One region of the Kitasatospora sp. NPDC096128 genome, then DNA from elsewhere that is predicted to be linked to it. Evidence: riboswitches for the same ligand, from Rfam matches in the RefSeq annotation. Region 1 holds a riboswitch; the other holds the start of a gene.
The links. Region 1 has a riboswitch for cobalamin ahead of ABTY61_RS22105 (cobalamin biosynthesis protein). Riboswitches for the same ligand answer to the same signal wherever they lie in the genome.

Region 1 (4,169 bases):
GGGTCGACTTCTGGTGCGGTGGGGGGCTCTGCCGAGGGCTTGTATGGGGAGCAAATTGTGTCCCGTTAGCCCATGGATTCAGGGTTGTCGGGTCCGGGGGCGCAGGGTTTGGATCCGGGGGCGCAGGGTTTGGATCCGGGGGCGCTGGGGTCAGAGGAGAGGCGTCAGCCAGCGGCGGAGGAGTTCGGTGTAGTGGTCCGGGGCCGAGTTCCAGAGCGCCGCGTGCTCGGCGCCCGGGAAGCGCTGGAGGTTCACCACGTCGTGGCGGGCCGCGGCCAAGCGCTCCACCGCGTCGATCGGCGCGATCCGGTCGTCCGGACTGTGCAGCACGAGGGTGGGGACCCTCAGGTCCGCGCCCTCCGCGAGCCGGGAGGAGTCCGCCAGGTCGACGCCCGTACGGCCCTCCGCGGCCAGCGCTCCGAGCTCGGCGGAGACCCCGGTGAAGCCGGCCCGGGCGGCGTCCCGGCGGGCCGAGGCGGGCAGGTCGAGGACCGGCGAGTCGAGCACGATCCCGCTGATCGCATGGGCCCAGGCCGACCGGGCCGCCGTCTGCAGCACCGTCGTCGCGCCCACCGACCAGCCGTACAGGATCACCCGGCCCGCGCCGTGGTCGAGCGCCAGCCGCATCGCCGACTCGACGTCCCGCCACTCGGTCTCGCCGAAGTGGCTGTAGCCGTCCGGGGAAGCCGGGGCGCCCTCGTCGCCGCGGTAGGTGACCGCCAGCGCGGGCAGGCCCAGGCGGTGCAGGACGGGCAGCACCGGGAGAACCTGTCGGCGGTCGGACTCCGGGCCGTGCACCAGGACCACCCAGGTCCCGCGCTTGCCGCCGAGCAGCCAGACCGGGAGCGCGCCGAGTTCACCCTCGGCGGTGGTGTCGGTGAAGGCCAGGCCGAGCGCGGAAGTCGGGTCGCCCAGGTACACCCGCGGGGTGAAGCGGACCTCCGTACCGGGTGTCAGGGTGCCCCGGTCCGCCCGGACCAGCCGGCGGGTGACGCCCTGCTCGTCGCTGTGCAGGACCTCCTCCACCACCGCATGCCCGTTGTCGTCCCACTCGACCGCCCAACGGCCGGGCCGCAGGCTGTCCGGACGGCGGCTGAACGTCACCCGGCCGGCCGCGAGGCTCTGCACCAGCACCGGCCCGGACTCCGGCCCGACACCCCCCGGCCCCATCCCCGGACGGACCATTCGCTCGGAGGCCCGACGGCCCACCACCAGGACGACGGCCCCGGCGGCGGCGGCCGCCACGACGGCTGCGGTTCCCCAACGCATTTCGATCCCCGCTCTGTTCATGCTGTTCATGGACCCGGATGGTGTTCGAGCACCAGTCCACAAGGGGGGTGGCGAGGGGGCCACTGGGCGGGGGCTGTCCGGGGGACCGCTGCGCGGGGGGCTTGGGTGTGGGGGGCTCTCGGGAGGGTGGGTGACGCCGGGGGCGGTTCCGGGGGTGGGCGCTCCGGGGGCTGGATGATTTTCCGACCGCCGACCCTCATCGAGGGGGCTGAGACCGTTGGCGGTCGGAAAATCACCCGTCACGCCCCTCTCCGCACCCACCCCCTCCACCGCCCCCTCCCGCAGCGCGTCCCTCTCGCCTGGGGCGAGGGAGGGGGAGGGGGGTGGTTGGGGTGGGTGGGTTGGTGCGGGTGGGTGGGGCGGGTGGGTGGGGTGGGGCGTTGTGGGCGCGCGGGGGTGGGGCCCGCGTGCCCTGTTGCCTTGGGTGGGGGCCGGTCAGATGGGGATGGCGGAGTGGTGGGTGCTGAGGAGCTGCCAGAAGCGGGGGGTGAGGGGTGGGGTGGGGGTGGTGGGTTGGGTGGTGGTGCCCCAGTGGGAGGGGATGTGGTGTTCCTGGTGGAGGAGGGGGAGGACGGCGGCGAGGTCGGGTTCGGGGACGGGTACCAGGTGGGCGATCGGGCGGAGGTGGGGTTGCCAGCGGCCGGTCACGCATTGGCGGAGGAGACGGTCCAGGGCCTCGCGGCGGCCGGTGGCCTCGACCAGTTCGGTGAGGCGTAGGCCCAGGACTTGGGCGAGGGCGTGGGTCTGGTCCGGGTCGCCGTCCCAGCGGCCGGTGAGTTCGGCCTGGCGGTAGGTGGGCAGGGGGATGCCGACCCGTTCGGCGACGGTCTCCGGGGGGAGCTCCCGGGCGAGGCGGTGGTCGCGCAGGCTGACGGGGTGGCCTGGCATCAGGGAGGCGGCCGGGCACCAGAGGGCGCGGGCCAGGGCGATGAACTCGGCTTCGCCGGGGCGCAGCACGCCGTCCTCCCAGGCCAGGACGTGACCGGGCAGCAGCCGGACGCCGTGTGCGGCCATGCCCTCGGCGACCTGTTCGGGGGTCAACCCGAGGCCGGCCCGGTGGGCGCGGGCGGCCTCCGGCGAGAACGGCACCGGGGTGGGGGCGACGACGGGTGGCTTTCTGCGGCGCATGGCCGAACCGTAGGCGCGGCCGGCGGCGCGGCCCCAGCCGTCGAACGCACGAAGCGGGGGTGCCGGGCCCTTCGTGGCGCTGGGCGATCGCACAGGGCGGGGGCGGGTTCGTCGTGTGACCAACCCCTCCGTGACCTCGGTTGACTCCCGGTTCGGACGCGTGATGGGATCCTGGGGCCAAACGGAGGCATGGAGAGGAAGCCGGTGCGAGTCCGGCGCGGTCCCGCCACTGTCACCGGGGAGCACGTTCGGACATGCCACGGCGGGCCGTCAGGAGCCGCTGGAAGGCCCGGGGGTGCGTCCGACCCGGAAGCCAGGAGACTCTCGCCACCGGTACGTCGATCCAGGGCGCGGACCCTGAGTGAGGACACCCACGCGATGCAGGCTGCCCCGCCCGGTTGGATTCCCAGCTTTTCGTTGTTGTGCGCCCGCTGACCCGGGCCGCCGCCTTCGCGGTGGGCGCCGTCGCGGGCTACGCCGCCGACGCCCGTTTCGCCGATCCGCGCCGCGGCCACCCCGTCGCCCTGTTCGGCAGTGCCGCGGGCCGGCTGGAGCGGCGGCTGTGGCGCGACGGCCGGGCGGCCGGCGCCGGGTACACCGCGCTGTGTGTGGGTGCGGTCGCCGCCGGCGCGCTGGCCCTGGACCGCACGGTCGGGCGCCGTCCGGTGGGCCGGGCCGCGCTGGCCGCAGCGGCGACCTGGACGGTGCTCGGCGGCACCTCGCTGACCAGGGAGGCGCGCACCATCGGCCGCTCGCTCGCCGCAGGTGACCTGGCGGCCGCCCGGGAGCGGCTGCCGCACCTGTGCGGGCGGGATCCGAGCGCGCTGGACGGGCAGCAGATCGCCCGGGCGGTGGTCGAGTCGGTGGCGGAGAACACGGCGGATGCCGTGGTGAACGCACTGGCCTGGGGTGCCCTGGCCGGCACGCCGGGGCTGCTGGCGTTCCGCGCGGTGAACACCCTGGACGCCATGGTGGGCCACCGCTCGCCCCGGTACACCCGGTTCGGCTGGGCCTCGGCCCGGCTGGACGACGTCGCGGGCTGGCCGGGCGCCCGGCTGACGGCCCTGCTGACGGTGGCCGCCGCGCCCGAGCCCGGGACCGCCTGGCGGGTCTGGCGCCGGGACGGCTCCGCGCACCCGAGCCCGAACGCGGGCCAGGCCGAGTCGGCCTTCGCCGGGGCGGTCGGCGTCCGGTTGGGTGGGACGTTGCAGTACGGGGAGCGGGTCGAGCACCGGCCCGTCCTGGGTGCGGAGTTGCGGCCGGTGACGGTGGACGACATCGAGCGGGCCTGCACGCTGTCCCGGCGGGTGGGCGCGCTGGCCTTGGGTACGACGGTCGCGGGGCACGTCCTGCTGCGGATGCTGATGGGGAAGAAGGGGAACGCGTGAGCGAGCGAAGCGAGGTGGGCGCGTGAGCGAGCGCAGCGAGCGAACCATGGGGAGGGGCGCGTTGGGCGAAGCGCCTGCCGAGCGAAGCGAGGTGGGCGCATGAGTACGGCCAACGCACTGCTGGTCGCGGGGACGACCTCGGACGCGGGCAAGAGCGTGGTGACGGCCGGGATCTGCCGTTGGCTGGCCCGCCAGGGCGTGCGGGTGGCGCCGTTCAAGGCGCAGAACATGTCGCTGAACTCCTTCGTCACGGCCGACGGCGCCGAGATCGGCCGCGCCCAGGCGATGCAGGCGCAGGCCGCCCGGGTGGAGCCGGAGGCGGCGATGAACCCGGTGCTGTTGAAGCCGGGCGCGGACGGCCGC
Region 2 (4,169 bases), on a different contig from region 1:
CTCGCCGGTGCGGATGGTGAGGCCGTGCTCGGGCAGGCCGGCCGGGTCGCCGCCGTCGGCGAGCCAGCAGGCGAGTGCCGAGCCGAGCAGCAGCGGGTCGAGGCTGGGGGCGGGGCGGCCGCGGTCCCGTTCGGCGTGGGCTTCGAGCAGCAGGCCGTTGTGCAGCCGGAGCAGGTGGAGGGCGGGGCCCAGGGCGGCCACCGTGACGGCGAGGCCGGGCAGTTCGAGGGCGATGTCGGCGAGCCAGTCGACGGCGGGGCGTTCGGCGTGCGGCTCGGTGCGGGCGAGGACTTCGGCGGTGTACCGCAGCTCGTCGTCGGGGTGGTCGTCGGTGAGCGCGTGGAACCCGCGTGGCGTGTGGCCCCCGGGTTGGAATTGGAAGGGGTAGCGGCGCAGGCTGACCTCGGTCCCCTCGCTCTTGCCCTCGACGTCGTACGCGGTGGGCCCGTCGCCGACTCCAGAGGTGGGCACGGGCTTGGGATAGGGCCGGAGGACCGGTTCGTGGGCGGGTTCGTCGAGGCCGTCGAGGAAGGAGTAGAGCAGCGGGCGCAGCAGCCGGGCGGATTCGCCGTGGTGGGCGAGCGAGCGGTCGGTGATGTCGGTCAGGTCGGTGCGGTCGTCCGAGGCCTGGGTCAGGGCGAGTTCGAGCTGGGCGGCGAGGTCGCCGTCGGGGTCGAGCAGGGGTGCGGTCTGGCCGAAGGCGTAGCCGGGGGAGCGCGGGTCGAGTTCGGCGGCGCCGGTGGCGACGATCATCGTGGGGTGTTTCAGGGCGGCGCCGTAGACGGAGACCGAGCCGTGGTCGCCGATCAGGACATCGGCGGCGACCAGCGCGGCCTGCCAGCCCTGGTGGGGCGGGACGAGGCGCAGGCCCATCCGCAGGGCGTCGTCGAGCAGGGCCACGGGGTTGTGCCGGCTCCAGATGTTCGGGTGCAGCACGACGGCCACCGTGTACTCGTCGGCGGGCAGTTGGCGGACCAGTCGCTGCGGCAGGTCATGGTGGCGGCCGAATAACGAGTGCTCGCTCCAGGTGGAGTCGACGACGACGAGCCGGCGGCCGTCGACGGCGCCGAGCGCGGCGCGGTAGCCGTCGCGGGAGCGTCGGCTGCGCAGCATCCGGTCGAAGCACGGGTCGCCGACGACCCGGGCGACGTCCAGCGCCTCGGGACAGGAGGCCCTGAGCCGGTCCAGCTGCTCGGGGTGGGAGAGGCCGAGGACGTCGACGAACACCCGTCCGCGGTGGGTGAGTTCGTTGCGCGAGAGGCCGGCGGAGCTGACCGCGTCGCCGGTGGACTCGGTGACCAGGCGGTTGTAGCCGGCGCCGTGCGGGAGGACGACCAGACGGGCGTCCAGCCGGTGCATGGAGGCGTGGACGGCACAGGAGACCGCCAGGTCGAAGCGGCGGAGGACGGCGTCCTCCCAGTCCAGCACGGTGTAGCCGGGCAGGCCGCGGAGGTAGTCGTCCAGGGCACGGTCGGCGAAGGCGGAGCCGGGGTTGACGGTGAAGTAGTGCTCGATGCCGTCGGGGTCGAGCAGGGCGAGGACGTCCAGGACCCGGGTCGCCGAGGTGAGGGTGCGGGCGACCGCCAGCACGCGGGCCTTGACCGGGCGGGTGTTCCAGCGGTCGGCGGGCCAGACGTGGGGGTGGGACGGCACATCGTGATCGTACTCATCCGGCTGCGCCCGTGGCGCGGTTTGCCGAGTGTCGGTCAGTCCGTCGTCGGGGCCGGTCCGCTGCCGTGGTCAGCCCGCCGCCGCGGTCGGCTCCTCGTGGGGCTCCTCGTGCTCGGCGGCGGCGCACTCGTCGAGGAGGGGGCGCAGGGCGTCGTCCACGAGCCGGTAGCGCACCACGCGTCCGTCCTTGTCCCCGGTGACCACGCCGGCCGTGCGGAGCAGCCGCAGTGCCTGGGAGACGGCGGGGTCGCGCATGCCGGTGGCGACCGCCAGGTCGCTGACGGCGAGCGGGCCGGCCCGGTGCAGGGCGAGCAGCAGGGCGAGCCGTCCGGGGTCGGCGAGCAGGGAGAACCGCTCGGCCCAGGAGCGGACGTGGACGGTGTCCCCGATGGCGGCGATGGCCTCGCAGACCCGGTGCCCGTCGATGGTGCGGTGGCCCGCGCGGTCGGCCGGTACGAGATGCATGCGGACATTCTGGCAGCTCACGACCTGTGATCCTGGACACCTGCACAGGTGCGCAACCTTGCGAGGGTGGTGCCCTGCCCCTACGGTGTTCCCCGCCGTGGTGCTCGGGAATACCGGTGACGGACCCTCAACGGGTCCTGTTCCGGAGCGGCCCTCGCCACTGTGATCGGGGGAGAGAAGTCCGGACCCACATGCCACTGGGCGCTTCGTGCGCTTGGGAAGGCGGGCCCGGAAGCCCCGTAAGCCAGGAGACCGGCCACGGCATCTCACGAAGTCATTCCACGAGGTGCTGGAGCGTGATCCGAAGATGACCCTGCCCGAAACCGCCGCGCCCGCCGAGGCCGGCGCCGCCCCCTCCGTACTGCCCACCTTCCGGTGGAAGCGCGAGGACACCGTCCGTACCGCCGGGCTGATGGGGGTGATCCTGGCCATGCACGTGGTGGCCTTCGGGACCCTCTTCTTCCTGGTGGCGCCCCACAACTACGCCGTCGGCACCCAGGTCTTCGGGGTGGGCCTGGGCATCACCGCCTACACCCTCGGCATGCGGCACGCCTTCGACGCCGACCACATCGCGGTGATCGACAACACCACCCGCAAGCTGATGGCGGACGGCAAGCGGCCGGTCTCGGTCGGCTTCTGGTTCGCCCTCGGCCACTCCTCGATGGTGGTCATCATGGCCGCCCTGGTGGCGGGCGGCGCCCAGCTGGCGAACACGCTGATGGATGACGACTCGGCCACCCACAAGTGGCTCGGGGTGGTCGGCACCACGGCCTCCGGCGCCTTCCTGTACCTGATCGGCGCGCTCAACCTGGCAGCGCTGCTCGGCATCCTCAAGGTGTTCCGCTCGATGCGGGCCGGGCGGTACGACGAGGCGGAGCTGGAGGAGCACCTCAACTCCCGGGGCTTCATGGCCCGGATCCTGAACCGGGCGACCCGCTCGATCACCCGGCCCGGGCAGATGTTCCCGGTCGGCATGGTGCTGGGCCTGGGCTTCGACACCGCGACCGAGGTCACCCTGATGGTGATGGCCGGTTCGGGCGCGGCGGCCGGGCTGCCCTGGTACGCGATCATCTGCCTGCCGCTGCTGTTCGCGGCCGGAATGAGCCTGTTCGACACCCTGGACGGGACGTTCATGAACTTCGCGTACCAGTGGGCCTTCTCCAACCCGGTGCGCAAGGTGTACTACAACCTGACCATCACTGGGTTGTCGATCGCGGTGGCCTTCATCATCGGCACCATCGAGCTGGTCGGCGTGCTGCACGAGAAGCTCGACCTGACCGACCCGGTGACCGGGTTCATCGCGGACATCTCGCTGGACAACGTGGGCTACGCGATCGCCGGGCTGTTCGTGGTGGTGTGGGCGATCGCCATCGCGTACTGGAAGCTGGCGGGCGTCGAGAAGCGCTGGACGCCCGCGAAGCAGTAGCGAACGGGCTCACGCCGCCGCGAGCAGCGGCGTGCCCGCCACGGCGAGCCCGGCGCCGGTGAGCAGCGGAGGTCGGGAGCGCAGCGCGGGCAGCAGGCCGGCGGTGTCGGTGTCGGTGCCGTCGCCGCGCTGAGGGCCTCCTGCGCACACGTGCCGAGAGCGGCGCCCCCTGGGGAAGGGGGCGCCGCTCTCGTGCGCGGTCAGTGCCGGTCGCCGTACCGGCGGCGGAACTGCTCGACCCGGCCGGCGGTGTCGAGCACCCGGGACTGGCCGGTGTAGAAGGGGTGGCTCGCCGAGGAGATCTCGACGTCGATCACCGGGTAGGTGTTGCCGTCCTCCCACTCGACCGTGCGGTCGCTGGTGGCGGTCGACCGGGTCAGGAAGGCGAGGTCGCCGACCTTGTCGCGGAAGACGACCGGGCGGTAGGCGGGGTGGATTCCGGGCTTCATGGCGGGGCTCCTCCTGGGCTGGGTGTCAGCGCTCTTCGCGGAAGTCGACGTGTCGGCCCGCGACCGGGTCGTACTTGCGCAGGACCATCCGGTCCGGGTCGTTCCGGCGGTTCTTGCGGGTCACGTACGTGTAGCCGGTGCCGGCGGTGGAGCGGAGT

Region 2: another riboswitch for cobalamin. It lies ahead of nicT (Nickel transporter NicT); the one in region 1 lies ahead of ABTY61_RS22105 (cobalamin biosynthesis protein).

What each region holds. Positions count from the first base shown of each region.
Region 1 covers NZ_JBEOSP010000019.1:90,639-94,807, reverse strand. Annotated here, with positions in the region: gene ABTY61_RS22115 (alpha/beta hydrolase family protein) at 151-1,299, opposite strand; gene ABTY61_RS22110 (helix-turn-helix domain-containing protein) at 1,726-2,418, opposite strand; cobalamin riboswitch at 2,614-2,741, shown strand; gene ABTY61_RS22105 (cobalamin biosynthesis protein) at 2,850-3,806, shown strand; gene ABTY61_RS22100 (cobyric acid synthase) at 3,906-4,169, shown strand, end outside.
Region 2 covers NZ_JBEOSP010000037.1:78,646-82,814, reverse strand. Annotated here, with positions in the region: gene ABTY61_RS32195 (hypothetical protein) at 1-1,653, opposite strand, end outside; gene ABTY61_RS32190 (ArsR/SmtB family transcription factor) at 1,741-2,136, opposite strand; cobalamin riboswitch at 2,218-2,411, shown strand; gene nicT (Nickel transporter NicT) at 2,444-3,562, shown strand; gene ABTY61_RS32180 (hypothetical protein) at 3,572-3,712, opposite strand; gene ABTY61_RS32175 (type B 50S ribosomal protein L31) at 3,763-4,011, opposite strand; gene rpmG (50S ribosomal protein L33) at 4,037-4,169, opposite strand, start outside.